2 regions of the Brevibacillus sp. SKDU10 genome follow, and region 1 is predicted to be linked to the other one. Evidence: predicted binding sites of a transcription regulator. Region 1 holds the regulator's gene; the other holds the start of a gene.
What was found. The regulator Rex, encoded in region 1, represses fermentation and respiration genes when NADH is low (regulators of the CRP and FNR family bind a similar motif). The targets are predictions, from matches to a motif close to TTGTGAAATATTTCACAA.

Region 1 (15,844 bases):
GCTGTACGAAAGCTTTCGTGTAGAAGGACTGCGTCGCTCTGAGGATAAATTTAGCTATGATAATATTGCTTCCCAATATGAATCGTTATATGAGCAGCTACTCTCTACATAATAGAGCAGCCTTTATTTGCATCAAAGGCAAATAATTGACGTAGACAAGGCCTAACGTGTGGTTAGGCTTTGCTACGAAATGAAGTGAAAAATTGAGAGATGAGCACAGCAACTCCTAGTAAAATACGCATATCTTAGCACCCCGATTTGAAAAGTAGGATATGAAAAATGGATATAGCAAGAAAGGACAGGAGGCGAGTAAATGAAAGAAGAGGCGAAAAAGGTACTTAAAAAATTGGAAGAACACGGATACGAGGCTTATTTTGTCGGTGGTTGCGTCCGTGATTGGCTTCTTCACCGTCCTGTTCATGATATAGATATATGTACAAATGCCCATCCAGGAGACATTATGAAGCTGTTCCCCGACCATATTCCTACAGGATTGCAGCATGGAACAGTTACTGTTAAGCAGGATGGCTATTTATTTGAAGTGACTACCTTTCGAACTGAGGGAGTATATGAAGATTTTCGTCGACCAAGCGAAGTCACATATGTAAACGAAGTAGTAGAGGATTTGGCTCGTCGTGATTTTACAATTAATGCAATGGCGATGAAATATAATAAAGAATTAATTGATCCTTTTTTTGGACTAGAGGATGTAAATGATCATGTAATCCGAGCAGTGGGTGATGCTAGCCGCAGATTTCAGGAGGATGCATTACGACTGGTTCGGGGAGTTCGTTTCGCTTCTCAGCTAGGCTTCCAGATTGAGGATGAAACAAGAAAAGCGATGAGGGATAACGCTCCATTGCTGATCCATATTGCCGTTGAGAGGGTCCGCGAAGAATGCAATAAACTCATTGATAGCAGGCATCCTGATAAAGGCTTCCAATTTGCGAAACAAACAAAGATATTTCAGTCCATCCCTTTGCTGCAACAATTATTTGATCAATCGACAATTCATTTATGGAGATTACAAACGGTAGAGAACGTTATCCATAAATGGGTAGTGTTACTTTTTGCGGCAGACTTCAGTTGGGAGCAGTCGCGCGAATTATGCCGATATTTAAAGATGTCTCGGAAAGAAGAAGAAACCATTACGTTTCTTATGCAACAGCTAATAATCCTTCAGCCACTATGGGATCAATGTCAATCTATAGACTGGACTCAATTGATTATGAAGCATGGTCTAGAGCGTTGCTATGACTTGGAAAAAGTGTTGGATGTCCTATGGTGGAACGATCTCTCAAATAAGAAAATCACACTCCAAGCTGCTTTAGATAAGATGGCAGTAAAAACCTTGAAGGAATTAGCGGTAGATGGATCACAAATCAGAAAGCTGAGTGATCAAAAACAAGGCCCTTGGATACAACAAACCCTAGAGTATCTCTGGGAGCGTACAGTAACTGGAGAACTTGCTAACGAATCAGAGGCCTTGCTGATAGCAGCTAAAGATTTTATACATGGTGAGAAGGAACATCATGCAAATGAAATGAAAAAATGACGTTTGGTTTTACTTAAGCGTTTCATGGATGTACGAAAAAGGAATAGAATCGTTATTTTTTGCGGCTATGACGGAGGAGACCTATGAATATTAAGCAGGAAATATTACGCGCTTTTCGTAATCATCCACATGAATTTATTTCGGGTGAATATTTAAGTCAAATTTGTAATTGTACGCGAGCAGCAGTATGGAAACATATTGAAGAGCTACGTCAAGAGGGATATGAGTTTGAAGCAGTACGCAAATCAGGGTATCGACTCGTTTCCTCACCAGATTCATTATCGGCAGAAGAGATTTTGTCTGCCATGCAAACAGAACGTATTGGAAAAAATATAATCGCCTACGAAACGGTTGCAACAACACAGGCATTAGCTCATGAATTAGCTTCTAAGGGAGCACCTGAAGGAACCCTAGTGGTAGCAGATCAGCAAACTGGCGGTAAAGGTCGGTTGGGTCGGGTGTGGCATTCGCCAAAAGGGACAGGAATATGGATGAGCTTAGTGTTGCGTCCGGTTATCCCGATTGGGCGTGCTCCCCAAATGACGTTGCTAACAGCGGTTGCTATGGCGAGAGCGATCCAAGAGTTCCAAATCTCGGTTAAGATTAAATGGCCTAATGATATTTTTGTAAATGCCAAAAAAGTATGTGGAATTTTAACAGAGCTTCATGCAGAGGCTGATCGTGTCAATTACTTAATTATTGGGATTGGCATTAATGTGAATAATCAAGAGTCAGATTTTGATCCGGCTCTGCAAGAGGTTGCAACCTCATTACGTATAGCATTAGGTGAACCAATAAAGAGATCTCAATTCATTCAAGTATTTTGCCGTATATTTGAACAACTCTATCTGGCATATCTAAGCGAGGGATTTGGTCAAATCAAGGTCGAATGGGAAGCTTTGTCAATGTCCTTACATCGTCGTGTTACAGTCCGTACTCTGCAAGCAGTATTGGAAGGGGAAGCTACAGGGTTAAATGAAGAGGGAGTGCTCTTATTACGCGATGATGAGGGAGTCATGCACAAGGTATATTCTGCTGATATTGAGTATAGCGATACCTAGGAAATTTTGTTATACTGCTTCTGAAGGCTATATCCTATTGGAATAGCACTTCCATTTAAGAAGTATGCTAGTAAAACAACTGAAACAAAAATCTGCTCTAAGCCTAAATGGACCGAGACAGAAGGAAGAAATTCTAATGGATTACGTGCTTTATTGCGTAAATACAACCTTCGCCTGCGGTGCGGAGGTTTTTTGGTATGTAGAAAGCACAACAAATGTATGCCATTGGAAGACATTCAAGACGGTATTGGGTGTAGGAGACAACGGGAGTGTCTGATGTGCAGGAAAAAAAACCGATAACGACGTCCAAGCTACGTCAAATGAAGCAAAACAAAGAGCCAATTACTATGCTTACGGCCTACGATTATCCCTCTGCAAGATTGGCAGAAGAAGCGGGAATAGACATCCTGCTAGTAGGGGATTCGCTAGGAATGGTGGTGCTAGGCTATGAATCTACGGTGTCTGTTACCATGGATGACATGATTCATCACACAAAAGCTGTTACACGTGCAGCAAAAACAGCCTTTGTTGTAGCGGACATGCCCTTTTTGACATGCCATGGCTCTGTAGAAGAAGCCATTCATCATGCAGGCCGGTTAATTCAGGAAGGAAATGCAAAAGCCGTGAAGATTGAAGGGGGAGAAGAAATTCTTCCTATTGTCAAAAGATGCACAAAGGCTGGAATTCCAGTTATGGGTCATTTAGGGCTAACACCACAGTCTGTCCATCAATTAGGTGGATATAAAGTACAAGGCAAGGATCTAGAATCTGCCAAGCAATTAATCACGGATGCGAAGGCATTAGAAGAGGCTGGAGCGTTTGGGATTGTTTTGGAATGCGTACCAGCAGAAGTAACAGCGAAAGTTGCGGAAGCTGTGGAAATCCCTGTTATTGGTATTGGAGCTGGGGTACAATGCGATGGACAGGTTCTAGTGTTCCATGATGTACTTTCTTATGCTTCCAATTTAACGCCTAAATTTGTCAAATCATACGCCCAGATCGGTGACATGATTCAGTCAGCGATTTCTCAATACGTACTAGAAGTAAGAAACAGACAATTTCCTGAACAACGCCATTCTTTTGCTGCTTCTGAAGAAACGATTCAGCAATTATATGGAGAAGAGGTACGAGTATGATCACGATTAGCACCATCAAAGAACTACGTGAAGCGCTTTCTGTGCATAAAAGAGCAGGGAAAACAATCGGGTTTGTACCAACGATGGGTTACTTGCATGATGGGCACCTCAGCTTGGTTGAGCGAGCAAAAAGCGAAACAGATGTGGTGGTCATGAGCATTTTTGTTAACCCATTACAATTTGGTCCAAATGAAGACTATTCCGTTTACCCGCGAGATTTGGCACGCGATCAGAAATTGGCAGAGAGTGCGGGGGTACACTATTTATTTACTCCTTCAGTAGAGGAAATGTACCCCCGCCCTATGCTGACGAATATATCTGTCCATAACATTACGGAAGCCTTGTGTGGTTTGTCGCGACCGGGACATTTTGATGGAGTGGCGACAGTGGTCAATAAGCTTTTTAATATTGTAGGCCCCCATAAAGCATTCTTTGGTCAAAAAGATGCACAGCAGGTAGCTGTTATTGAACAAATGGTTTATGATTTACAAATACCTGTTCAGATCGTCCCATGCCCTATTCATCGTGAAAAAGATGGGCTGGCAATGAGCTCACGAAATGTATTTCTTTCAGAGGAAGAGCGATCTCAGGCATTAATTCTCTCCAGAAGCTTGACTCGTGCCGAACAGATGATTGCGAATCATCAAAGAGACGTAGACGTTATTTGTAACGAAGTACGTAATCTCATCCAAAGTCAGCCTTTAGCAGAGATAGATTATGTAGAATTGAAACGTTATCCTGAAATGAGCGATATTGAAATTCTAAAAACAGGAGATAGAATTTTATTTGCACTTGCAGTAAAATTTGGTCGAGTCCGTTTAATCGATAACGTAATTCTTACGGTCGCGGATTAAAAGTGTGAACAAAAGATACTAGACATTAGAAGATTCACATAAAAGGGAGCGAATTTAGATGTTTCGTACAATGATGACTGCTAAAATTCACCGTGCTACTGTTACGGAAGCAAATTTAAATTATGTAGGTAGCATAACCATTGATAAAGAAATTTTAGACGCACTTGATTTACTACCAAATGAGAAAGTGCAGATCGTAAATAACAACAATGGTGCGCGTTTAGAGACCTATATTATCGAAGGTGAACCAGGCAGTGGCGTTATTTGTTTAAATGGAGCAGCAGCAAGGCTTGTCCAACCAGGGGATGTGGTTATTATTATTGCTTATGCGATGATGACAGATGAACAGGCACGTAAGCATAAGCCTAAGGTTGCCATTATGGACGAGCATAATAAAATCGCTCAATTATTAACGGAAGAAGTTCACGCTACTATTTTATAGAACAAGAGCTGGAAGGACTACCAGCTCCATCTTTGCATAGAGCCATCCCACTTGTGAGACAATGAGACTACTCACTCTGACAAAGGGGGTGGCTCTTGTGTTTATTGAGGATTGGTTTGAAGACCTACGTCAAAAAGTAGATCGTATTGAAAAAGAATGGGCAACGGCTTCTACAGAAAAGCAGGAACACCTGATACGACAACTAAAACAACTCCGAACATGCAGTGATCAGGTGATTGATCTATGGTTAAAATATGAAGAAAAGCTAAACGAAGCAATTCGGATGATAAAGCAAACGAGTGATATACCCGCATCCGCTGCAGAAAGCTTGGTAAAAGAATATGATAAGCTGTTGGAAGCAAAGCAACCACTTGAATTCTCTACACTTCTTGAGGATGAGCAGCCACAAATGGAACTACACAAGGAGCTATATGAGAAGGCAGAAGGATTTTATCATCTACGGCTATATGAGCAAGCTAAACAACACTTTGCTTCTTTCTTAGAACAGGCGCCTGACTGGGAAAGTGGACGCCTTTATTATGCCTATAGCCTATATTATTGCTGTGATTATGAACTCGCTCTAAAAGAATTTCGATTGTTGACACGAACGGCTGTTTCCCCTAAAGTTGTTTCCATCAGTTACAATGCCTTAGGGTGTATGTATGTACAGGAGCAAAAGTGGCTAGAAGCCATACAGGTGTTTGAAATGGCAATATCTGTCCGTCCTCAGTACACGGAGAGTAGATACAACCTGGCCATCTGTTATTTGGAGCAGGGAGAAACGGAAAAAACAATGAAAATATGCGAACAGCTATTAGCCGAGCATGATCAGGATTGGGAAGTGGAAGTGCTCTATTTACGTGCTGTTCGTCAGCTATTTGCTCGATATCCACAAAAAGATATAGAGCGAATGCTGAAAATGTACGATCCGAATCGAAATCTTGATTCGCCAACCTTATGGGAATTGGCTATGCTAGCAGAACAAGCTGGGTTTTATAGGCATGCGCTCAGTTGCTACCAATTCCTTTTGGAACGTCAACCATTAGATGCTGGACTTTGGCATGCGATTGCCTGGAATAAGTGGCTGTTAGACGGTCCTAAGCAAGCGATGCCTGCTTTAAAAAAAGCACTTACACTGGCACCTGAGCATCCAGATTACTTATTTTCATACGGTTGGATGCAGCTCGCAACAGGTGAGATTACTTCAGCTCGGATCGCCTTTTCAAAAATATTAAACGCCACAGAAAATCATCATCTTGGCTTACTGGGATTAATTTATGCCCATGAGGGAGAAGGAGCTTATGATGAAGCCAAGGATATAGCCACTACTCTCATTCAAAAACAGGATCAGTACTCACAGATGCTAGGGCATTATCAACTGGGAAAATTATCTCTTCAACAGGGAAACCAAATCGAGGCAAGTCAATATTTGGAGAAAGCACGCTCTTACAGCGATGTTGTCCCAGAGGTTAATCAATGGTGGGAGAGATGTAAGAACACAAAGGACCATGTGCAGGTTACTAGTCAAACAGCAGGAATTTCGACATCAACTGCCGAATGGTAAAAAGAAAACAGTAGCAGCATGAGTTGTGAGTGTCAATAGAGGTGACGATAATGAAGCAGTTCATCGTCGTAGATTTTGAAACTACGGGTAATCAGCCGCGGCAGGGAGATTCCATCATACAAATCGGAGCTGTCGTGGTCGAGAATGGACAAATAATAGAAAGTTACTCCACATTTGTAAAACCAGAGAAACCAATCCCGCCATTTATTACTCAATTGACGGGAATAACCGATGAGATGGTCAGTGACGCTCCTTCTATTGAAGATGTGCTTCCTGATTTATTGCGCCTTATAGATGGGCGTACGTTTGTGGCACATAATGCAGCGTTTGACTTGAATTTTTTACAAGAAGCCCTGCTAAGTCAGGGCTATTATCCATTTGATGGGCCTATTTTGGATACAGTAGAATTAGCACGGGTATTATTGCCCATGCAAAGTGGCTATCGGCTAGTAGAGCTAGCGTCTGATTTTGATATTCAGCATGAAAATCCACATCAGGCAGACAGTGACGCTATTGCTACTGCACACTTATTGTTACGATTGTTAGATATCCTGTATAAGCTTCCTCTTATCACGATTCAAGGATTACAGATGATGATCTCTTCTTTCCGTTTTGATGTAGCGACCTTACTACGAGAAATTGAGATGGAGAAGCTCATGCACAGTTTTCCTGTTGACGAAGCAGGCTCCTTTATAACTGCATCTTCTGCACCTGAGGAAACAAGCAATTATGATATCTATCGAAATCTTGGATTAAAACGACGAAAGAAATGGATGGAGAAGCAATCCGAACAGCCGCCGATCCATTTTTCTTTTGAACCATTTTTCGAACGTATGGTTGCATTAGATGGTGACGGGCTAGCACTTCATCATGAACACTATGAAAAGCGTGAGTCACAGGAAGCGATGATGCATGCTGTATACCAAGCTTTTACTGATCAGAAGCATTTGTTAGTAGAAGCGGGTACAGGAACAGGAAAATCGTTGGGCTATTTGTTACCAGGTATTCTATGGGCACGTATGCACAAACAGCAAGTAATCGTGAGTACGCATACCATTCATTTACAGGACCAGCTTTTTGGCAAAGATATTCCTCTATTACAAAAAGCATTGCCATTTTCCTTTCGAGCTGCCCAGTTGAAGGGCCGAGGAAATTACCTGTGCTTGCGAAAATTTGAACAAAGCATAGAAAGTCAGGAGGGGGCCACACAGGATATACAGCTAGCCAAAGCACAGATTTTAACATGGCTTACCGAAACGACTACAGGTGATGTAGAGGAGCTTAGTTTAAGTCCGAGTGGGCAGTCATTTTGGCAATCAGTCAAAAGTGACACCGCCTCCTGTCTAAATCGAGAGTGTCCGTGGTTTAGCCGCTGTTTTTACTTCCAAGCGAAGCAGCAAGCAAAAGAGGCTGATGTGATTATTGTTAACCATGCCTTATTAATTGGTGATATTGAAAAGGAGAATGGTGTATTGCCACCATTTGAGGTTGCCATTATTGATGAAGCGCATCAGCTTGATGAAGTAGCAAGTCAACATTTTGGGACACAGCTCTCCAGCGTAGAATTGTTTCAATTGGTAGAGCAGCTTGGAACAGAAGGAGAAAAACAAATGCTACTCCTGCTAGCCAATGAGTTAAAAGTGTGGCAGCCCGCTGAAAAGGCAAGAATAGAACAGCACCTACAACAAATTAGGATTGAGCAGCAAATGCTAAAAGAGGCTGTTACCAACTGGCTACAACTCTTTTATCATTGGGGTTCTGAACGGGGTATGGATACAGGGGAATCTCAAAGAGCTACACTTCGATATAAAACAGAAGACTTTAAGAAAAAATATAAGAAGCTTGGAAAATCCAGCAATCTCATTTTACAAAAGATAGGGAATGTAGCCAAGGAAATTGAACAACTGTTACGTATACTGCCATCCTCTAAAGGAGAAGCTCCGTACTCCTTACAGCGTTTGCAAACGGATGCAGCTGGTTTAGTAGAAGAAATCAGTCAAGTGGCTGTAAAGCTTCATTTTTTGTTAGTAGAAGAGCAGGATGAGTATGTAAGCTGGATGGAAATAGAAACAAGAACGTCCCGCAAACAACTCTTTTTCTTTAAAACGCCACTGGATATAGCTGATACCTTGCGTACTACTTTACTGGAGCCAAAACGCAGTATTATTATGACCTCAGCGACACTAACAGTGAAGAATCGGTTTACTTACTTTATGGAGCGAATGGGTTTTGCTAATCTGCCTGAAGAACGAGTCGAAACACTCTCACTCCCATCGCCCTTTGACTATGCGAAGCAAGGACTCATCCTGATTCCCTCTGATTTCCCTTCTGTAAACAAGGAAGGTGAACAGCGGTTTGTTGAAGCCGTTATTGCTGGCTGCGTTGATGCTGTTCGAGCAAGTGAGGGGCGGACAATGATTTTATTTACCTCATATAGCATGCTTAGAACCGTTTATGAAGGAATGAAGAACTTACTAGAAGGTGAAGAGTTTGAACTATTAGGCCATGGAGTAGATTCAAGTAATAGAAGCAAGTTGGTACGTCGCTTTCAAACCGGGACAAAAACAGTGCTTCTGGGAACGAATAGCTTCTGGGAGGGTGTAGATATACCTGGAAATGTACTAAGCTGTCTGATCATTGTTCGTCTCCCGTTTCAACCGCCCAACCACCCACTATTGGAAGGACGTTCGGAGCGGTTGAAGGCCGAGAAAAAGAATCCTTTTATGACGCTTTCCTTGCCCCATGCAGTTATTCGTTTTAAGCAGGGAGTGGGCCGATTAATACGTCAACAGACAGACAGCGGTGTTGTAATTGTATTTGATACACGCATAATTGAATCTAAATATGGTCGTATGTTTTTGCAATCTTTGCCGCCTTATCAGGTAGAGACTGGTCCATGGACTACATTACGTGAGCGAATAGCTCCTTTTTTACGATAAAATCATTTCCTAGGAAAAATAAATCTAAAATGATTGTATGAATTTTACCCAAGCCATAAGGTAGGAGGGAAGCAGATCCATGACTACAAAGCGACATAACCTATTTCTAGTTATTTGTATAGGCATGATGATCTTTGCATTATCCCAAACCGTTGAAGCAAGCCGGTCCATTGCGATAGCACATCAGCTACAGCATATTGAGGACCCCGATGCTGTTGAACAGGAGGAAGATTTTGTTGGGCTTACCACTACTTTTTTCTCTTTACCAGAAGGAGAAAGTACGCTCATTCGCTTCCCTTCTGGTAAAACGATGCTAATTGATACAGGGAGCGAAAAAGATACGGAAAAATTGGTTTCCTTGCTACTTGAGCGCCATGTTACAAAAGTAGATTACCTGTTATTGACAAACGATTTACCTACTCATATCGGTGGCTATGATAAGCTTGCGGAGAAAATTCAATTTGATAAGATTTACATGCCGAAATTGACAGCCTTCGCAATTCACAGTAATATCCATATATCTAGGGAAAAGCAAGTTGTGTATGTAAAGGAAAAGGATCAATTACTGGATGGGAAAGATGTGGTGATCACATTTTTACATCCTAGCGAGAACCTGTTTTTATCACCGCAGGATAATTCGCTTGTGTTTTGTCTGACCCAAGGAGAGCTCCAATTTTTGTTCACCAGTGCCATCAATGAAAAAGCAGAGGAGCGTTTGCTTGCGAAATACCCTTCTTTACTGCCGGCTGAAATCTTAAAGGTTGGGGCACAAGGTAGCAATCAGGCTTCTATTCAATCCTTCTTAACTAAGGTTGATCCCCAGATTGCTGTTGTGCAGACCGGTATTGTGCGTGAGCAATGGAAAGACTCCATGCGTGAGGTGGTGGAGCGTTTGGAGGAATCATGGGCAGATACGTATGTGACTAGCCGGGATGGGTCAATTACCATTCTCTCTAACGGACAAGATTACAAGGTTTTAAAGGCAGTCAAGACCTCTACACGTGATAGACAACGAAGTTAGGAGTGCAATTTATGGGGAAAGTACCAAAAATTTCTGAAGCGGTCGTTCGCCGTCTGCCGATCTATTTGCGATATTTAACAAATCTACAGGAACTACAGGTAAAAACGGTGTCTTCCCAACAGATGGGCAAAACAATGGATATTAATCCAGCCCAAATTCGAAAGGACCTGTCTGCATTTGGTGACTTTGGTAAAAAAGGCATTGGCTATGACGTAGATTACTTGATTGAAAAGATTCGTCATATCTTGAAATTGGACCAAGTGATCCATGTAGCGTTGGTGGGGGCCGGTAATCTAGGTCAAGCGATTTCCAATTACAATGTGTATTTAAAAGATAACATGAAAATTGTTTCCATTTTTGATGCCGACCCGCAAAAAATAGGTAAGGATTTAGGTGGATTGGTCATTGAATCGATTGATAAAATGGAAGATATCATCAAGGAAAAGCAAATTCGGATGGCGATAATTACAACGCCAGCCTCCGCCGCACAGGAAGTGGCAAATAAACTGATCGAAGCTGGAATAGAAGCGATCCTCAATTTTGCCCCAACAACCATTCGCACCGAAAAAGAAGTAAAAATTGATCATAACGATTTGACTTCCAGCTTGCAAAGCTTAGCGTATTATTTAAACTAAGTAATAACTAACAGATAAAGGGAGAGTGTCTACGTTGATGAAAATCATTACCAACGCAACCGTAATCACTGTTAACGAACAAAATGAGGTTATTCATAATGGAGCGGTTGGCTTTGATGGGGGAAAAATTACATATGTAGGTAAAACGCCTGAGGATTTATCAGCATATGACGAAATCATTGATGGAACTAATAAATATCTTATGCCAGGATTAATTAATACACATGGTCACGTAGGCATGTCTCTACTGCGCGGCTTTGCGGATGACCTACCTTTAAAACAATGGCTGGAAGAAAAAATGTGGCCAATGGAAGGTCAATTTACAGCGGAGCATGTGAAATGGGGTACAGCTATTTCCATTATCGAGATGATTCGTACCGGTACAACTACCTTTGTAGATATGTATGATCATATGGATACAGTAGCACAGGAAGTGGAAGCATCCGGGATGCGCGGTGTACTATGCCGTGGGGTAATTGGTTTCTGCTCCGAAGAAGAACGCCAGCAGAAATTGCAAGAAGCGGCATCTTTCGCATCACGTTGGAACGGTGCAGCCAACGGTCGTATCCATACAATGATGTCGCCGCATGCACCTTATACGTGCTCTCCTGAGTACATCCAGCAAATCCTTGAGAAGGCAATCGAGTTAAACATACCATTACATATCCATATGTCTGAATCAAAAGCAGAAGTGGAACAAAACGTTCAGGATTACGGTGTACGCCCTGTTGCTCACTTAGAAAATCTAGGTGTATTTAATCACCCTACACTAGTTGCCCATGCTGTGCATTTAACGGATGAAGAAATTGATACATTAGCTAAATATGATGTTAAAGTAGCTCATAATCCAATTAGTAACTTAAAATTGGCAAGTGGTGTAGCAAGAGTACCTGAGATGCTTGCGAAAGGTGTTTGTGTAAGTTTGGCAACTGACAGCTCAGCAAGTAACAACAACTTGAATCTATTTGAAGAGCTAAAATTAGCAGCTATCCTGCATAAGGGTGTTTCCTATGACCCAGAAGTGGTTCCGGCAGAAGAAGCGCTTCGCATGGCTACACGTTATGCGGCAGATGCTGTGTTCCAAAAAGACAGCTTAGGGTCCTTAGAAGTAGGGAAAAAAGCAGATATGATTATGCTAAATGCTGCCCAAGCACATTTCCAACCGGCAAATGATCCGATTTCCCATGTCGTTTATGCAGCAAATGGCTATGATGTAACAGATACAATTGTTGATGGGCATTTCTTAATGAAAGATAAAGAGTTAATCACAATGGATGAACAAAAAGCAATCGCTGAAGTGAACCGTGTGTTTGCATTATTAAAGCAATAAGCTCATAAAAGTCGCCTATCCATATGACAAAGGCTCCTGCCAAGTGGTTGATACGGCAGGAGACAGTGTAGTGTAGGTGTGTAGGCAGAGAAAAAATTTAATCCGTCCGTTGCATCTCTGTTTGCCATAAATCTGTAAGTGAGGAGTGACGAACAGAGAGCGTAGCGGTAGGTGGCAAGGTACGCAGCGGTGAGGACAGACCTACCCAGGATTCGTACAAATCGTGTTGTTCCCAACCCTGTTTAGGTAGGACAAGGCTCCTGTCGGTTTGATTCACACGCTCACCTCCTTGTGGTGTACTGATAGTATGGCTACTTCTCATGACTCTATAATTAGTAAGTTTTCCACGTGGTTCTAAAACCTTCTTGTATCTCATAATTGTTAGGAGATACGTAAGGGAGGGGTTACCCATGTACGTGAAGCAACGGTATCTTTGGCTGTTGGTGCCAATAGTAGCTTGCTTATTTGGTTTGGGTGTATTGCTGGGGCAAGCAACAGACAAGCTATCTGTAGCACAAGACAGGACGAATGAGCTGAATGATAAAAGTAGCTGGAATGCGGATCAAAATCAAAATAACACCAATCTAAAACAATTGATTGACCAGCTTTTTGCAGAGAAAGCAACTCCATTTGGAGTCAAGATACAGAATCAACCTTTTACAGGGAGCTATCGAGGCAATCACTTTCAACTAACTGGGGCATTACAGGGAAAAAAAGTGAAAATTGAACGTAACAATCGAGGTGCTTCGCTCGTCATAGATAATGAACAACGGGATTTGAACGTACTGCCCTATGCCTTGTTTACACCATCTGAGCATGCCTCACTCTTGAAAGATCAAATTTCACAGCTACAGCCTGTCGCACTCGTTTCAAGAGATGAAGCAGGTTTGCGAGGGTATAGCGTTAGCCTACAGCCAGAAAAAGTCAAAGACCTTTTACGAGAATGGTTGGGACCATCTTTTCCTGTAGAAAATGAACTTGTACAATTGCAGCAATCAACTACAATTGACTATCACTTGTGGTATGATGATGAAAGAAAACAATTGAAGCGTATGGTCGTCTTGCTTCAGTTGAAGAACCAGAAGGGCGATAGATCAGATCAACTAATTTTTAATTTTTAGGGAAGTAGGAGAATCATTGTGTGGAAACGCATCTTGATCATTTCAGCATGTGCGCTTGTTGTGCTAGGCGTATCCCTGTATCAGCTACTTTCCAGCTTATTGTCTGAGCGTTACACCTTAGAAGCAGAGGCCAGAGCATTAGTAGCAGAAAAAACAAACATTGCTGAGATCGATACGATAGAAGAATATCGAGGACGGGAAGCCTATATAGTAGTTACAGGAAAAAACAAGGTAGGAACCCCAGTGGTGGCTTGGTTTAGCAAAGAACACGTCACATTTGACTTACTGGAAAAAGCTTTTCCACGCACGAAAGTTAAACAAGTAGCGGAAGCCTCATATCCAGGAGCTCAGATCGAACGCATTGTACCTGGCATAGAGGGTGATAAGAAGCTATGGGAAGTCACTTTAGTGGACAAGCAAAATCGTTACAACTACGTATATTATGATTTTTTGACTGGTCAAAAAATACGGGCATATACGTTAAATATTCCAAAATCATAAGATGACCCGTTCCTTCTGGAAAGGGTTTTCTTACTTTATCACCTTATTTCTATTCAATGGAATTGGTCGTAGTTCCAGCAAATACATAGCAAAAAGGTAGCATAAAAATGCTATACTTGGTTTCGTAACTGATAAGATAGCCGCTCTGAACGGAACAAATAAAAATTTTTATGAGTAAAGAAAGGGGAGTTATTGGTGAAATTACGTAAAGTACCTATGTTACTGTCACTGCTTGCCGCACTTACGCTCCTCTTTGGTGGCTGGTTTTTATACCAAAAGATGCAGATAGAAAGTCCATTACGAGAAAAGGCACAACAACTAACATCGGCTACCTTGGTCGATTTTAAGATGAATAAAGAACGTGTTGATATGAAGCTACAGGTCACAAATTCAGATAAATTTGTAGAAGAATACCCGGAGCTGTTAAAAACACTTCAAGCCTATGCACGCGGGAAGGCATTTGATATAATGCTTACCAATCAAGCTGATTCACTCAAGCCGGTCTGGAATGAGGGACTATTTGGACTAACAGAAGCCATCGAAGGCAAGGCTTATAGTAAAATTCCTACCATTTTAGCTCAAATGAAAGATCGTTATAAGCTTGATGAAGCATATGGACGCATTGACGATGCAAATGTTTATATTTTTTTGAAACGAGGAACTGATGAATACTACCAAATTATTCCTCGTAAACAGTCAACAAGCGAGGTGGCAAACCTTGGGTAAAGAAATATTGTTTGGTGTAGTACCAGCGGTTATCGTTTTCTTGCTGTTTTTGGGTATTAATATTGGACCATTTTTGCTGTTTGGGGCAATTTTAGCAGGTACATACTTGTTGTTTTCCAAACAAGGTGGCATGCAGATTGGTTCTGGTAAAAGCAAAAGTGGTAGTCAGGTTGTGAAGAAATCCAATATTACATTTGCCGATATCGGAGGACAGCAACGTGCAAAAAAAGAAATCAAGGAAGCCCTAGATTTCCTATTGCATAAGGATGCGATCGCTCAATACGGAATTCGTCCCTTAAAGGGTGTACTGTTAACGGGACCTCCTGGAACAGGTAAAACGTTGATGGCAAAGGCTGCCGCCAATTATACGAACTCTGCATTCGTTGCAGCATCTGGCTCACAATTTGTAGAGATGTACGTAGGGGTGGGAGCTCAGCGTATTCGTGAATTGTTTAAGGAAGTTCGTGCTTTAGCAGAGAAAAACAATCAAGATAGCGGGATTATTTTTATTGACGAAATTGACGTTATTGGTGGAAAACGCGATGGTCAGCAGCAAAGAGAATATGACCAAACCTTAAACCAACTGTTAACCGAAATGGATGGTATGACTACAAGTGAAAAACCGCGCATACTCATTATGGCGGCAACGAACCGAAAAGATATGCTTGATGCTGCATTATTGCGTCCAGGTCGTTTTGATCGCCACATCCAGGTCGATTTGCCAGATAAACCAGCCCGCGAACAAATATTAACCATACACACAGAAAATAAACCACTTGCACTTGACGTAAAATTGGAAAAAGTGGCGCAAGAAACATTTGGGTTCTCCGGTGCCCAATTAGAAAGTGTGTGCAATGAGGCTGCTATTTATGCAATGCGTGATAAATCCGATAAAGTGATGCAAAGTCATTTTTCACTTGCTATCGATAAAGTAATGATGGGGGAAATGACCGATCGTG
Region 2 (15,844 bases), on a different contig from region 1:
GCATCCCATGAAAAGTAAAGCGAAAGGTGTTTAGGAAATAGCGTTGTCCATGTTGTACGGATTTCTTCTAACAAAGGAACCATATCCTGTGTGGCAAATAAGGCTTCCTTAGAGGGGTTATCTTGTAATTTAGCAAGCGATAGTAGATCTTCAATCAACTCAAAAAGACGCGAGCATTCTTGAAGCATGGCAGAAAGCGCCTCATCCCTTACCTCGGGATTATGCTTTCCCCAGCGTTGCAAAAGGCGTGCATAGCCTTCGATGATAGAAAGTGGCGTTTTAAATTCATGAGATGCATCTGCAATAAATTGTTGTTGCTTACTGAAGGCATCCTCTACACGATCCAATAGAGAGTTGAAAGCTAGGACTAAATCTTTGATTTCAGCATCATTTGTGATGACGGGAAGGCGTGAGCGTAAATCCTCAGCTTCTTTTTTACGAATTTGCTCAATCAGTTGGGTTAACGGCTGTAATCCAATTTGGGTCAATTGATAGACACCGATGGCTGAAATGATAAAGGTAGCGACAGCAGACCAGCACAGAATTTGGATCAGGATGCGAAAAATGGGACGGAGTTGTTCATTATCCTGAATGATGGTTAGCAAAAGGACATCTGGAAAACCAGGTAATTGAACCGTTTGCATTGAGCTAATTACATTTTCTTGATTACCTAAGTCTTCTTCTGTCCAGCCAGTACCAATCACAGATGCTAGGGTTTTGTCAGTGGAGGTTTCTAATAGAATCGCTTGATGAACATCAGCATATTTCAACAGTACATCCTTTACAACTTGAAGGTTAGTGGTTTTATGACCCAAAGTAGCTTTTTGCAACTCATTTAAAATTGTCACAACCTTCTTTTGCAATTGCTTTTGTTCATATTGATAAACCAAATTACTAGTAGAAATGTAGACAAACAAATTCATAAATAACAAAAACAGAGTCATTGCAGTGGTTAAAATGACGGTTAATCGCCAAGTTAAAGAAGTTGGCAGGCGTCTAGTTACTTGTTTTAGCATTTATTCCACCCGTAAACTGTAGCCAACTCCACGAATGGTATGGATTAATTTTTTGGCTCGTTTTCGTTCAATCTTATTGCGTAGATAGCGGATATACACATCGACTACATTGGTATTGCCCATAAAGTCGAATCCCCAAACTGCCGTCAATAATTGTTCGCGGGTTAAAGCTTGACCTTGATGATTAGCTAAGTACAGCAATAAATCAAATTCTCGTGGGGTTAATAAAATTTCCTTTGTATCACGGAATACACGCCGGTTCTGTACTTGGATTTCCAATGTGCCGATGTTTAGTATTTCCTGATTCTTGGAAACAACCGGGCGAAGATTAGCACGGATACGAGCAAATAACTCCTCGATAGCAAAGGGCTTAGTTAAATAATCATTAGCACCACTGTCTAGTCCAGCTACAATATCCTGAACCTCATTACGTGCCGTAAGCATGATGATCGGTACCTCACTTCCTGTATCTCGAATACGCCGACACACTTCAATACCGGAGATTTGGGGAATCATGACATCCAACAGAATGAGATCGTATTCATTATGTAATGCTTTTTCAAGCCCGATCTCCCCATCATAACAAATCTCTACTTTATATCCTTCATTCATTAATTCCAATTGTAAATAACGTGCAAGATTTTTTTCATCTTCAACTAAGAGAAAGCTCCCTTTGCTATCTGTCGGACTCATGCTGCTGTCACCCCCCCCCCCGCTTTGTATGTAAAGCTGTTGCTTCAAAACAGGTATATCTGTTGTAGTGTAACCAATTGATCCCCCTTTTACCAATTCTCACGAAAATCTTAAATTCTCTTTTCGTTCCAGAGAAGATTTGTAAGAAATGTATTGCGAGGAAATATTTCATTTCACGGGAGGATGACAGATGAGAAAAAAAGTAACATGGAAAAGGAATAATCAGCCTACCGATTGTATAATTGGTCGAAATATTATTGCAACAGCCGAACAATATTTGGGGATACCATACAAATATTGTTCTAGCCGTAAAGAAAAGACAACGATGGATTGCTCTGGTTTTACAATGTGGGCTTATAAAGAAGGAGCAGGAATTGACTTAGGCGCAGGTGGGGCACGCTCCCAATATAAACAAGGAACTCCCATTCCTCGATGTAAATTGCGAGTCGGTGATCTCGTATTTTTTTCGACAAAGAAAACCATGAAATACCCCAAAAAATCCATTAACCGTATTGGTCACGTAGGAATTTACGCCGGAAACAATCAGGTTCTACATATATACGGAAAGGAAGGCGTTAAGTACAGCAACATGTCTAAGGGCTGGTGGAATGACCACTATGAAAAAGCTGCGCGTTTCTTATAAAGAAAGTAAACAGAAGAAGCTCTCTCGTAAGGCGAATAATGGCCAACGGGAGAGCTTTTTGACACGATGAAAAAGACCAGTAGAGCAAAAATCAGATCTTTACCCATGGAAAAAGAAGCATTCTGACGAAAGCGGATCTGCTATGTTTTAGAAAATCCCCAAGTTATGATCATAAGCAGGACTTTGTGGCATTCCTTTTATATAACAAAGCAAATAGGCTCGGTACATGGGATAGACAGTGTTTCGTTTTGGGCTTGTTGGGTAGGTCTGCAAAAATCTTTCTGCTGAAATAACCCGCAATGATAATTCATGGCAAGACAATCGCAATCGTTGCCCATCGGTAAAAGGCTGTTGAGATTCGATAGCTTTAAGCGCCAAGTAAGAACGCATCTCATTAGACAATAGCTATAATAGGCAGCTAATTCCTCATAGGGAACAGCAGGCAGAATGTTTTTACTCTTCCAAGTGAGCTTATACCCTTCTTGTGCTATTTCCTGTTGGAGCTTTTGCATCAAAGGATCATGTTGGACAAGCTTGTCAAAGGAATTATGCTGCTTCGCGAGCTTTTGCAGCTTTACTTATATAGAAGGCTGTTCAGAGGTAGGCTTCCACAGCTTGAGGTGAGTGACATAATAATTCTCAAGTCCAAGAACAAGCTCAATCGCCTCTTTCTTTGAAGCAATTGCAATATGTTGATCGACGAATTCCTTTAGAGCTGTACCAGACGCTTTCACTGCTGGAAGCTTGTAAGCACAGGTGACTGGGGAGCATTGATTGTAGCTGCTAGTGTATGAGAGCTGAGAATATCTACTGGGTCAACTAGCGTGCTTATGATAGTAAGACGTAAACTACTCTTCGCATGAGGAACACTCCCAATGGTAAATCTCATCTCATATCGTAAGGAAAACGATCTAAGTAGGCAATATATTTTTAATAAACTGGCATAAATTATGCATGGTTTTAGACGGGGTGAGACCGTCGAAATGACACGACAGTTTCACCAGATTGTTTTGGGGGAGATCCATCAAGATTTTTTAATTTGAAAGGTTTGATCCAAAAGCACCCAGTTTTGTTTAAAGGGAATGCCTAGTCTCCAATAGCTAATTCCTCGTAAATTTAACTCTTTTAATAATGAAAACTTAGCTCGCATCGAACGTGCATCCTCAAACCAGACTTCATGCTCGCGACCTTGTTCATCGAAATACCGAAAATGCGGTGCTTGTGCTACCGGGTCGTATTGAATGGATTGCTGGTAACGTCGTGCTAGGTTAACCGCCTCTTTAGGACTCACTACTTTCGCATATCTTCCTCCGGGACGATAGGGGAGTGTCCAGTCATAGCCATATAAATTTTGTCCCATCATAATTTTTGTAGCGGGCATCTCAGTTAATGCATATTCAAGTACACGCCGCACCGGTCCGATTGGCGAGACAGCCATTGGAGGCCCCCCGCTATATCCCCATTCATAGGTCATAATAATTACAAAATCAACGATCTCTCCATGGGCACGATAGTCATGAGCCTCGTACCATTGACCTTGTTGGGTAGCACTGGTTTTCGGGGCAAGTGCAGTTGATATCATGTATCCATTCGCATGGAGACGATCCCTTGCTTTCCGCAAAAATTGATTATAGGCTTCGCGATCTTTGGGATAAAGGTGCTCGATATCAAAATGAATGTCACTAAATCCATATCTTTGCGCTCTCTGTATGATTTCATCGAGCAAGCGATTTTGTTTTTGCTCATCGTTTAGAATTTCCTCACCTAATTCCGCACTGAATTGATTATTTTCTATGTTTGTAATCACCATCATCAAGGTTGCTCCATTTGATGAAGCGATCCTTGGCAGATCGCCCAGCTCCAGTGAGGTAAGACTCCCATCTCGCTTGATTTGATAGCTAAATGGGGCAATGTAGGTTAAATAGGGTGCTGATTCTTGAGCAATTTGTTCAGTCATTGCGATGTTTCTGCGTGGCTCTATGTAGGCATTCACTTCAATCGTGGGCTGAGGTGCTTGGGGAATGGTTAAAACCATGCCAGGATAAATTGGCCTTGAAGCAGAAAGATTGTTTGCTGCTTCTAATTGTTGAACAGAGACATTGAATCTTAATGCAATCTCATAAAGAGTATCCCCGGGCTGGACCGTGTACTGCTTAGGAGTAACGATTACTAGCGATTGACCTACTACCAGGGTTTGTTGGGGCGTAAGATCATTATCGTTGGCGATTTGTTCTACAGAGGTTTTATAACGATTGGCGATTTGATATAAACTGTCACCGGGTCGGACAACATAAATGATCATGAGGCCACCTCCTTGTTGTTTATCTCTTCTACTCATATTCAAGAGGAAGCCAATTTAGGTGCTATTTTTCTTGGATGTATCTGGAGGGAATGATGTGATGCATGTTTTTTGACAAGGGCACAATAAGGAGGCGAATGAGAAAGGAATGAAATGTATGCAGGAATTGGACTACAGGCGAAAAGTGACAGTTATGCTAGCTATTATGTCGGCGTTATTGTTTGCTTCCATTAATCAAACAATTGTGGGGACAGCGCTCCCTAAAATTATTGCTAAATTGGGTGGCATGGATTATTACAGTTGGGTGTTTACGATCTATATGCTCACCTCAAGCATCGCAACCATATTAGTAGGAAAGCTTTCTGACATGTATGGCCGCAAGCCTTTCATTTTGATCGGATTAGGAGTATTTGTTTTAGGTGCCTTTTTATGTGGAACATCTCACAATATTTTTGAACTGATTTTGTATCGAGGTATTCAGGGTGCTGGTGCAGGGGTAATCATGTCCACGGCTTTTACCTCCATAGCTGACCTATTTGCTCCAAGGGAGCGAGGGAGATGGCAAGGCTTAATGTCATCGGTGTTTGGATTAGCTAGTGTGTTTGGACCTGTGCTAGGTGGATATATTGTTGATAATGCAGATTGGCATTGGGTGTTTTGGGTGTTTTTACCGTTTGGAATCATTGCAATTGGAATGATTTATTGGCTGTTTCCACGTGCAGTTCATAAAGAGAAGCAAACCGTTGATTACTGGGGTTCGCTACTTATTACGACAACGATGGTGCCTTTTCTGCTAGCATTTTCATGGGCGGGCACAAAATATGAATGGACGTCCCTGACGATTCTCGGTTTGTTTGCCTTTACTGTGATTTCATTATTTTTATTTATTTATATTGAAAAGCAAGCGATAAATCCTGTTATTCCATTACATTTATTTCGTAATGATATTTTCACGATCTCAAATGTAATTGGCTTTATTGTTGGAGCTGGGATGTATGCATCAATTATGTACATGCCATTTTTTATTCAGGGGGTACTTGGATATTCGGCTACTCATTCTAGCTATCTAACAATGCCTATGACGCTTAGCTTGGTTGTGGGGAGTGCAGTATGCGGTCAATTGATGACGAAGACAGGTACGTATAAGAAATTTGCCTTGGGTGGCTTAGTGCTCATGCTTGCAGGGATGTATTTACTGGCCCGAATGGATCAAGGAACTACGAATAGCTCAATTGTGTTCAATCTAATTGTATTTGGATTAGGGCTGGGAGTAGCTATGCCCTTATTTACGATCACTGTCCAAAATGCAGTGAAGAGTAAGGATTTAGGAGTTGCTACAGCCGCGTCACAGTTATTTCGTTCCTTAGGCGGGACAATTGGCGTAGCTATTATGGGAACCATTCTTTCCGTACGCATCGGCTTAAAAATGAGTGAGTCGACGGCACAATTAGGTATTAGTCATCTGCCTAACATTCCGCCAGAACTTGTCCAGAAAATCAGCGCATTGCATAACCCACAAATTTTACTGGACCTACAGCGGCTGGATCAAATAGAAAAGAGTCTTCCACCAGTGCTGCACGAGCTGTTTAATCATGTAATTGCCAATTTACGAGATGCCTTGCAGTATGCATTAGCAGGAGTTTTTCTTACTTCCACCTGGTTGCTTGTATTTGCTTTACTTCTTACGTTTTTTCTACGAGAAATACCGTTGCGTAGTGAAGGCGATACACGGCAGGTAGCTACCAAAAAAGCTTCATTGGGGAGTAATTCCAAAAAGAGATTGAATGAGCAGGAGTAGAAAAAGAAAAGAGCTTTGCATACGGCAAAGCTCTTTTTCTTTCCTTATACGGATGCGGCCAAGTGAATTTCATCCTCTGTTAAATAACATTGTGGATCAGATGCCCAGAAATCTCCATAGAACCCCTGTGCGCGAGGCCGGAAGTTTCCGTTACAGACGGAGAAGTATTGACAGGTCGCACAGCGCCCATGAATTTTGCTTTTTCGGTCACGCAACCCAAGAAGAATAGGATGATCTCCCTGCCATATCTCTGCGAAGGACTGTTCCCGCAGATTTCCAAGTGGGATGTTTTGACTAAATTGATCAGGATGTACAATTCCACGATGATCAATATTGCAGAAAGCGATACCAGAACGATTACCGCCATTACGTTGCAGCTTTTCCCAAATGCGTTCTGCTAGCTCAGGATCGGTTTCCATTACTTTTAGGTAGAGATAGATTGCATCTGCATGGTTGTCAACTGTTAAAATTTCGCGAGGTAGTCCTGATTTTTGGAAATAATGAATTTTTTCGATGATAAAGTCTAAAGCCTCACGTGTTTGCTGATGAGTAATATCATCCTCGACTCCTCCACGGCCTGCATAGACAAGATGATAGAAACAGACACGCGGAATATTCTCTTTTTCAATCAGGTCAAAAATATCTGGCAACGCTTCAATGTTGTGTTTGTTCATAGTAAAACGAAGGCCAACCTTTTGACCCACAGCCATACAGTTTCGGATTCCACGAATGGCTAAATCAAAGGCGCCTTCTTTTTGACGGAAAAAATCATGCGTCTTTTGCATTCCATCCAAGCTTATGCCAACATAGCTAATACCTAAGTCCTTTAAGCGCTTGGCCTTTTTCTCATCAATAAGCGTGCCATTGGTTGAGAATGTAATTCGAATCCCCCGAGAAATAGCATGCTCGGCTAGCTCAAAAATATCTGGTCGAATGAGAGGTTCACCGCCCGAAAACAGAATAACGGGTACCTTCATATCTGCTAGCTGATTAATGACATCGTGGGCTTCCTCTGTGCTTAGCTCTCCATCATATTTTTTATTTTCGGAGCTGGAGTAGCAATGTAAGCAATGAAGATTGCAAGTTTTTGTAATATTCCAAGCAACAACGGGTCCATGCCCATGATGGGTTCCTGTTTTTTGGTTTCGAGAAGCCTCTGAATATCGCAATTTATCTCCGAAGGTCGTAGTTGTTTCAAGTAAACTGGAAAGTCCTATCATCATATCCTCCCTTAAGCCTTTGTACAAACTTTCACGGCCTAATTCTAGCAAATAGCTGGAAAAGATTTTGTGAGGAATATCACTTCTTGGAATAGCCAACTTAGTTACAATCAAAAAGAGCAAGGAGGGATTGGTATGCTGGAATACGAGAGCGATTTCGCTATGAAAAAGAAACATGAACACATTTTGCTTTCCTATTTATACAATGACCACAGCGAGCTGGATGGAAAACTAAAGCACATTCTGTCCCTGATTCGTTATGGCACAAAATGGAACGAAGCATTGCATGAAGATTTACATCGTTTCCTTCAATTCCTTCAAACAGATTTCCGTCGGCACATTATGGTGGAGGACGATATTTTATTTTTTACGTTGACGAATCGACTGGCAACATTAGAGGAGCCATTACTGCTCATTAAATCAGAACATGATCGGTTATTAGAGATCTCAGATCGAATTGGGGTAGAATTGAATCAGTGTGTGCGACAGGAACAAAAAACATCGACGATGGTTTGTTTACTGAAGCAATTTGATGAGCTATTTGAAGAGCATACAATCAAGGAGGATAGGGTATTGTACCCGATGGCCAATCAACTGCTGACATTAGCTGAAAAGGATAGCCTGTATCAGACAATCTCCAAACATTATAAATAGATACCATCATGCCAATGGAGTGAACTAGATGAATTACGACCAGAATCCTTTTATCGTGATTTGGGAAGTGACGCGTGCATGTGCACTGCGTTGTTTGCATTGTCGCGCCGTAGCGCAGCCCAATCGTCATCCAGACGAGCTGAGTACTGAAGAAGGGAAGGAATTGTTAGATCAGATCAAAGAAATGGATAATCCTCTTCTTGTTTTTACTGGCGGCGATCCATTAATGCGGGAAGATTTATATGAATTAATCGATTACGCAGTAAAAATTGGATTACGTGTCTCTATGTCTCCTAGCGCTACGCCACGTGTAACAGAAAAAGCGATCGTACAAGCAAAAGAGGCTGGGCTATCACGCTGGGCTTTTAGCCTAGATGGTCCTACCGCAGAGGTGCATGATTATTTCCGCGGAACACCAGGCTCGTATGATATTACCGTAAAATCGTTGGCTATTTTGAAAAAACATGGGTTACCTGTTCAATTAAATACAACGATTTCTGTTTATAATGCGCATTTACTAGAAGAAATGTCCCAGATGGTGGAAGAATGGGGCGCAGTTCTATGGAGTGTTTTCTTTTTAATTCCTACGGGAAGAGGGCAGGCAAGTGATGCGGTATCCCCAATGGAGCAGGAGCGCATTTATCGCTGGCTGATCGAGAAGAGTCAGACTGCTAGCTACAGCATCAAAACAACAGCAGCCCCTGCCTACCGGCGAGCACTGTACTTTGCAACACAAAAGGGCATGAATACCCAATCTGAGAAAGTTAAAAGAATGGATCACTTAGGACGTTCAGCTGGAGGAGTTACGGACGGCAAAGGCTTTGTGTTTATTTCTCATGTAGGGGATGTTCAGCCAAGCGGATTTTTACCAATTAATTGCGGAAATGTACGCCAAACACCTTTGGCTGATTTATATCGCAATCATGCAGTCTTTCAATCGTTACGCTACCCGGATGGCTATTCGGGTAAATGCGGCGTCTGTAGCTTCAATCAGGTATGTGGCGGATCACGCGCCCGTGCTTATGCCATGACAAAGGATTATTTGGCAAGCGATCCTTCATGCATGTATATTCCGCCAAAATGGGAAGAAGGCTATGGACAAAATCAATTGGGCCACTTTTAACACAACAAAATGACCATAAATAGAACATTGGAAAAGAAGCAAGAAATGTTAGGTTGACATGGCTTGCTTTTTTTGCTTGTCATTTTTAATTTTTTCTATATTAATATATTTTTGTACAAAATGTGAAAAAGCAAATCCATGTGATTAAAATCACAAAGCGCTGTATAAGAGTTGGGTATGATTTTGATGTAAAAAAGGTTGTATATATAAAAAAGTTCAATTTCGTTTAAAAACATAGGTTGAGCGTTTGAACTTACTAGAGGAGGTAACCTATGTCAACAAAAGGAGTAATGAAATGGGAGCCTGAGAATCCGGAATTTTGGGAATCTACAGGCAAAAAAGTGGCCAACCGCAACCTTTGGATATCTATTCCAGCCCTTTTACTTGCTTTTAGTATTTGGTCCATTTGGTCGGTTGTTGCTGTGAATCTGAATAAAGTCGGGTTTCAATTTACAGCAGATGAGCTATTTAGCTTAGCTGCTCTTCCAGGTCTCTCAGGTGCTACACTGCGTATTTTATATGCCTTTGTCGTTCCAATCTTTGGGGGGCGTAATTGGACCGTATGCAGTACAGCTTCGTTGTTAATTCCAGCCATTTGGATTGGATTTGCTGTACAAGATCCGTCTACCTCCTATGAGACAATGGCATTGCTCGCCATTTTGTGCGGCTTTGGTGGTGGTAATTTCGCTTCTTCCATGGCAAATATTAGTTTCTTTTTTCCACAAGCGAAGAAAGGCTCTGCTTTGGGATTAAACGCGGGACTTGGGAATCTTGGTGTAAGTGTAGCACAATTTCTAGTACCAATCGTAATTGGGATTAGCGTATTTGGAAATATTGCTGGCGGGCCACAATCAAGTGATACAACGCAATTATGGTTACAAAATGCTGGATTTATTTGGGTAATTCCGATTTTACTGACTACAATTGCAGCTATGTTTGGAATGAATAATCTTCCGATGAAGCAATCGATTAAAGATCAATTGGTTATTTTTAAACGCAAGCATATGTGGATTTGTTCGTTTCTCTACACGATGAGCTTCGGGTCCTTTATCGGCTTTGCAACAGCATTTCCATTGCTAACGCAGCACCAGTTTCCTGATGTAAATCCGTTGCAATATGCCTTTATTGGTCCTTTATTAGGAGCATTAGTTCGGCCGGTTGGAGGTATGCTGGCAGATAAGCTTGGCGGGGCAAGGGTAACTCTCTACAATGTGATTTTGCTGATCGCTGCTACGGCTGGTGTTATCTACTTCATGAATGCTAAAGAGTTCTGGGCATTTTTCGCCTGTTTCATCGTGATTTTCTTTACGACGGGGATATGCAATGGTTCCGTTACACGTATGATGCCTGCGATCTTTCCGCCAAAGGAAGCGGCGCCAGTCATCGGCTTTACATCGGCTATTGCGGCATACGGGCAATTCTTTATTCCCAAATCATTTAGTATGTCGATTAAGGCTACGGGTGCCCCAGATATTGCTTTATATGGGTTCTTGGTGTTTTATGCAGTAGCTTTGATTCTGCTGTGGCACTTCTATGCACGTAAAAATGCCGAGATAAAGTGCTAGAGTATAACCCGGTTTGATTCAACAAAAGAGTCTTGGTTGCCAGTGACCAAGACTCTCTTTTAAATCTGACATATTTCATTGGGACAATCATCACAGCAGATGGCATCTTTTAAAAAGGTAAGGTCCTTAATTAAAATATTTCCTTGGGAATTTTGCTCGATGACATCTTGTTTCTTTAAATCAGACAGCATGCGGTTTACGCTTTCTCTGGTCAGCCCAATGAATTGAGCTAAATCTCGATTAGTAAGAGCAAGCGTAATGTAAATCCCTTTTTCATGTGGTTCTCCGTAGCTGTTACTCAGCCGGATAAGCGTGGAGTATAGTGCTCCGATTTTGCCATTTAACAACAAATCACGGAATTTGGATTGGATACGGCGATTCATGATACCCATCCACCGCAAAAACTCAGCACAGAATATCCCATTTTTCAAGAGAAGGCGTTCTAAGGATTGGCGGGGGATAATGTTGACTTCACCAGCTTGCAACATGCTGGCGGTAGTGTTGTAGCTTAAGTTCTCTTCGAACAATCCGGGCACCCCTACTAGTTCTCCATCGCTGAAGACTTGCAAAGTTAATTCTTTTCCGTCCGTCGTCGTCTTGGTCAGTTTCAATTGTCCGGATTCAATCAGGTATAAATGATCAGCCTTGTCTCCATCCATAAAAAGCACGGAGCCAGCAGCAAATTTTTTAGAAATAGAAATCTCTTTTAGACGCTGGGTAAAGTCAGGGGAGACTTGTTGAATGAATGTAAATCCTTGATTGCCCACAACGAGACCTCCATGCAAATTGACGTTTTCTTGCGTTTTATTATAGCGATGAATAACTAGAAATGAAAGGCACTATTTCATAATGTTAAAAATTTGTGCAGGAATAAGTGATGCTCATCACAATGAGCAAGAAATGAATTAAGTACAATGACAATCGATCATCACCAATAAAAGAAAAAATAGGGCAAAAAAACTAAAAATTACAGGGGGGTAGTAGATCATGGATCGTGCTTTTGCATCCAAATTCGCCAAGAGAGCCTTTTGCATTATCTTGGTGCTGTTTTTCTTATCATATGTAGGCTCAAGATCATTTACACATATGGATTTAGCCTTATATGGGTATATGGTTGGCACAATCGTGTTTATTGGCGGATTTTTATATCGATTTGGCGCGTGGGCAGAACGTCCACCTACTAAGCTTATCATTAAAAAGGGGATAAAATTACTTTTTCGTAAAAATAGCCCTAAAACAGCTACCGAACAACTGGTAACGTATCGCTTCATTTGGAATCGCCATTGGTATCGTTGGACTCAGCATATCCTGATAGGATGGGGCTGTATGCTTGCCGCTTTCGTAACCTTCCCGCTTGTTTTTGGCTGGATGTATTTTACGATGCCGATAAACGGAATGTACACGGTTGTATTTATGGGAATTGATTTGATGACGATTCAGGCAGATGGAATCTTAGCTTATTGTTTTTTTAATGCTTTAAACATTAGCGCCTTTATGGTGATTGCTGGTGTTTCAATGGCCTTGTATCGTCGGTATAAGGATATGCAAGCTCGTGCGGAACAAAGCTTTGTTTATGATTTTTTACCGCTATATTTATTAATGGCTATTAGTGTCACAGGTCTATTCTTAACCGCGTCTAATGTCTTTTTGGCGGGCTTTGGTCATCCCGTATTAAAAATGATTCATCAGTTCTTTGTAATTATTACGTTAATTTATCTGCCATTTGGTAAGCTTGCGCATGTGCCATTCCGTCCAATGAGTGTGTTTGCACGCAATTATCGACTTCATTACAGTGAACAATCGATGAAAACCTGTAAGCTATGCGGGGCAGAATTCGTCTCCGTAGAGCAATCGAACGACGTTATCGAGGTGCTGCAAAAAAATCAAATGGCATTTGAAATGCAGGAGGGCTTTCACTTAGCAGAGCTTTGCCTGCCATGTCGCCGCAAATATCGGATGTTCCGGTTTACAGGCAAACCAACACATCACACTTTGAAGGAGGAGGGCAACCAGCATGCCAACGGATAAATTTCAAAAACAGATTCCCAACAAAATTCATCCAGGTGAAAGGCTTGTTGATACTCACTGTAGCTATTGCGGCATGCAATGTGGCATGAAATTGCGAGTGGACATTGCCTCTAACAAGATCATCGGGGTAGAACCTCGCTACGATTTTCCCATTAATCTAGGCAAGCTGTGTCCGAAAGGAACAACAGCTTATCAGCAGGTGAATCATCCTGATCGGATCAAACGTCCGTTAATTCGTGATAATGCAGCGTTAAAAGGAACATCAGAAGGCTTTCGAGAAGCTAGCTGGGACGAAGCCTTAGACCTTATTGTCCGAAAGTATCAGGAACTGCAAGAAAAGTATGGAAAGGATACTTTGTCCGTTTACTCTGGGGTTTCCATGACCAATGAAAAATGTTATTTAACCGGGAAATTTGCTCGGATTGCTTTACAAACACGCTATATTGACTACAATGGTCGCTTTTGCATGTCATCAGCGGCTGCAGGCTTAAATCGTAGCCTGGGAATTGATCGAGGCTCCACGATTCCATGGACAGATATTCATCAGACGGATTGTTTGTTTATCACGGGATCAAATGCCGCGGAGTGCCATCCCACGAGCATGTTTCGTATTTGGGAGGTTCAGAATCGAGGGGGATACCTAATTGTCGTCGATCCACGTGAAACACCGTTGGCACGACGAGCTGATATTCATTTAGATATTCGTCCAGGGACCGATTTAGCCTTAGCAAATGGAATTGTTCATCTGCTGATTGAAAAAGGGTATGTCGATGAAGAATTTGTGAAAAACCACACAAATGGCTTTGAGGAAACAAAGGAATTGGTAAAGGACTTTACGCCAGAATATGTGAGTGAGATTACAGGATGTGACATACAGAAAATCATTCGTGCTGCCGAGATTTATGGGAAGGCTCCAAATGCGATCGTTATGTTCTGTCGGGGTGTGGAACAGCAATCGAAAGGAACAGATAATGTATCAGCGTATACAAATATGGCGTTAGTAACAGGAAAAATTGGACGCCCCAAATCAGGGGTAGCAACATTAACTGGCCAAGGTAACGGACAAGGTGGACGTGAACACGGACAGAAAGCGGACCAATTACCGGGCTATCGTAAAATGGATAATCCCGAGGATGTAAAGCTAGTAGCAGAGCGTTGGGGGGTACCTGTTTGTGAGATGCCGAAAAAAGGGGTATCTGCCTACGAAATGTTCCAACTGATGCTGGATAAAACCATCCGTTCTCTCTATTTGTTATGTTCTAATCCCGCGGTAAGTGCGCCTAACCAGCATCATGTACGGTCAGCACTTAAGCAACTTGATTTTATGGTTTGTGTGGATTTTTATTTATCGGAATCAGCTGAATATGCAGATGTGATTTTACCAACTACAACATGGGCAGAGGATGAAGGCACGACCACTAATCTTGAAGGACGTGTGATTCGTCACAAACAAGCTCAAGACTGGTATGCGGAATCTAAGCCTGATTGGTGGATTCAAATTGAAATTGCCAAACGTATGGGACGGGGAGAATATTTTTGGCATTTACAATCTCCGCGCGATATATTTACTGAGTTAACGGAGCTGTCTCGGGGCGCTGTTGCAGATTATTCGGGCATTACGTATGAAAAAATTGAACAAAATAATGGCGTTTTCTGGCCTTGTACATCAGATGAGGATCAAGGACAGCCGCATTTGTTTTTAGACAAACAATTTTATCATCCTGATGGCAAGGCGAAGATTTGTGCTCTGCCTTATCGCCCGCCAGCAGAAGAGCCATGCAAGGAATATCCTTTACGCTTAACTACAGGACGTGTAGTCTTTCATTATCTGTCTGGTAATCAGACACGCCGGATTCCTTTTTTGAAAGAAATGTATCCCGATCCATTGCTAGAGGTTCATCCTGAAACAGCAGAGGCATATGGCATCAAGCATGATGAGGTTGTTGTATTAAAAACCCGCCGCGGTCAAGCGAAGTACAAGGTGAAAATTATTGAAGCGATTCGACCTGATACTGTTTTTGTACCCTACCATTGGGGAAAGGACGAATCTATTAACCTGCTTACGAATCCAGCGCTTGATCCTTATAGTCGGATGCCAGAATTTAAGGCATGTGCAGCGGAGATCGTCAAGCTAGACAAGGGAGGGAAATGCCATGGCTAAGCACACTTTATATATTGAAATGGAAAATTGCATCGGGTGCCGGAGCTGTCTAGCGGCCTGTACGCAGTGTGGTGGCCATGATATGCGCAATCGCAACTATGTGTTGGAGACCGACCCGTTTGTCAGTCGTCAGACGATTCCACTAATGTGCCTGCACTGTGTTAATCCGGCTTGTGCCAGAAGTTGTCCTGCTCAAGCGATTCAGATAGCCGATAATGGAGCGGTTTTATCAGCTTTAGTAGAAAAATGCATAGGCTGTCAAAACTGTACGATTGCTTGTCCGTATGGTATCCCCAAATTTGATGAAGAACAGAACCTGATGTACAAATGCGATCTTTGCTACGATCGATCAAAGGACGGGATTCCTCCTATGTGTGCTTCTGTTTGTCCTACCAATACATTGCAATGGCTAACAGAAGAAGAGCTAGCCCAGAAGGATTCTCAGGTAAAGCTGGCCAACGGTAAATGGACCGCCAGCATGCTTGGGGCCTTAGAAGGGGAAACGAATGTCAAGATCAGTCTGCCTGGCATCTTACAAGGAAAACAGAAGCTATTCTAAGGGAGGGTGTCATACGATATGGAAAATAAACGAAAAATGATAGTCCCAAAGCAGGATGATAACTATACACATAATATTCATCGAG

Region 2: a site for Rex is predicted at 7,737-7,754, ahead of AYJ08_RS10155 (hemerythrin domain-containing protein). Genes of this name have one in related genera too.

What each region holds. Positions count from the first base shown of each region.
Region 1 covers NZ_LSSO01000172.1:32,626-48,469, reverse strand. The annotation lists gene bshA (N-acetyl-alpha-D-glucosaminyl L-malate synthase BshA) at 1-112, shown strand, start outside; gene AYJ08_RS15245 (CCA tRNA nucleotidyltransferase) at 314-1,555, shown strand; gene AYJ08_RS15240 (biotin--[acetyl-CoA-carboxylase] ligase) at 1,639-2,616, shown strand; gene panB (3-methyl-2-oxobutanoate hydroxymethyltransferase) at 2,886-3,752, shown strand; gene panC (pantoate--beta-alanine ligase) at 3,749-4,606, shown strand; gene panD (aspartate 1-decarboxylase) at 4,665-5,048, shown strand; gene AYJ08_RS15220 (tetratricopeptide repeat protein) at 5,146-6,612, shown strand; gene dinG (ATP-dependent DNA helicase DinG) at 6,663-9,551, shown strand; gene AYJ08_RS15210 (ComEC/Rec2 family competence protein) at 9,631-10,572, shown strand; gene AYJ08_RS15205 (redox-sensing transcriptional repressor Rex) at 10,584-11,207, shown strand; gene AYJ08_RS15200 (amidohydrolase) at 11,245-12,537, shown strand; gene AYJ08_RS15195 (hypothetical protein) at 12,635-12,814, opposite strand; gene AYJ08_RS15190 (hypothetical protein) at 12,948-13,658, shown strand; gene AYJ08_RS15185 (cell wall elongation regulator TseB-like domain-containing protein) at 13,677-14,159, shown strand; gene AYJ08_RS15180 (hypothetical protein) at 14,355-14,885, shown strand; gene AYJ08_RS15175 (AAA family ATPase) at 14,878-15,844, shown strand, end outside.
Region 2 covers NZ_LSSO01000146.1:46,176-62,019, reverse strand. The annotation lists gene AYJ08_RS10185 (sensor histidine kinase) at 1-1,016, opposite strand, end outside; gene AYJ08_RS10180 (response regulator transcription factor) at 1,017-1,709, opposite strand; gene AYJ08_RS10175 (C40 family peptidase) at 1,900-2,352, shown strand; gene AYJ08_RS23510 (hypothetical protein) at 2,500-2,730, opposite strand; gene AYJ08_RS10170 (glycoside hydrolase family 18 protein) at 3,377-4,654, opposite strand; gene AYJ08_RS10165 (MDR family MFS transporter) at 4,809-6,449, shown strand; gene AYJ08_RS10160 (radical SAM protein) at 6,494-7,672, opposite strand; gene AYJ08_RS10155 (hemerythrin domain-containing protein) at 7,805-8,323, shown strand; gene AYJ08_RS10150 (TIGR04053 family radical SAM/SPASM domain-containing protein) at 8,352-9,446, shown strand; gene AYJ08_RS10145 (NarK family nitrate/nitrite MFS transporter) at 9,719-11,011, shown strand; gene AYJ08_RS10140 (Crp/Fnr family transcriptional regulator) at 11,071-11,778, opposite strand; gene AYJ08_RS10135 (hypothetical protein) at 11,999-13,039, shown strand; gene AYJ08_RS10130 (molybdopterin oxidoreductase family protein) at 13,026-15,200, shown strand; gene AYJ08_RS10125 (4Fe-4S dicluster domain-containing protein) at 15,193-15,759, shown strand; gene AYJ08_RS10120 (QcrA and Rieske domain-containing protein) at 15,778-15,844, shown strand, end outside.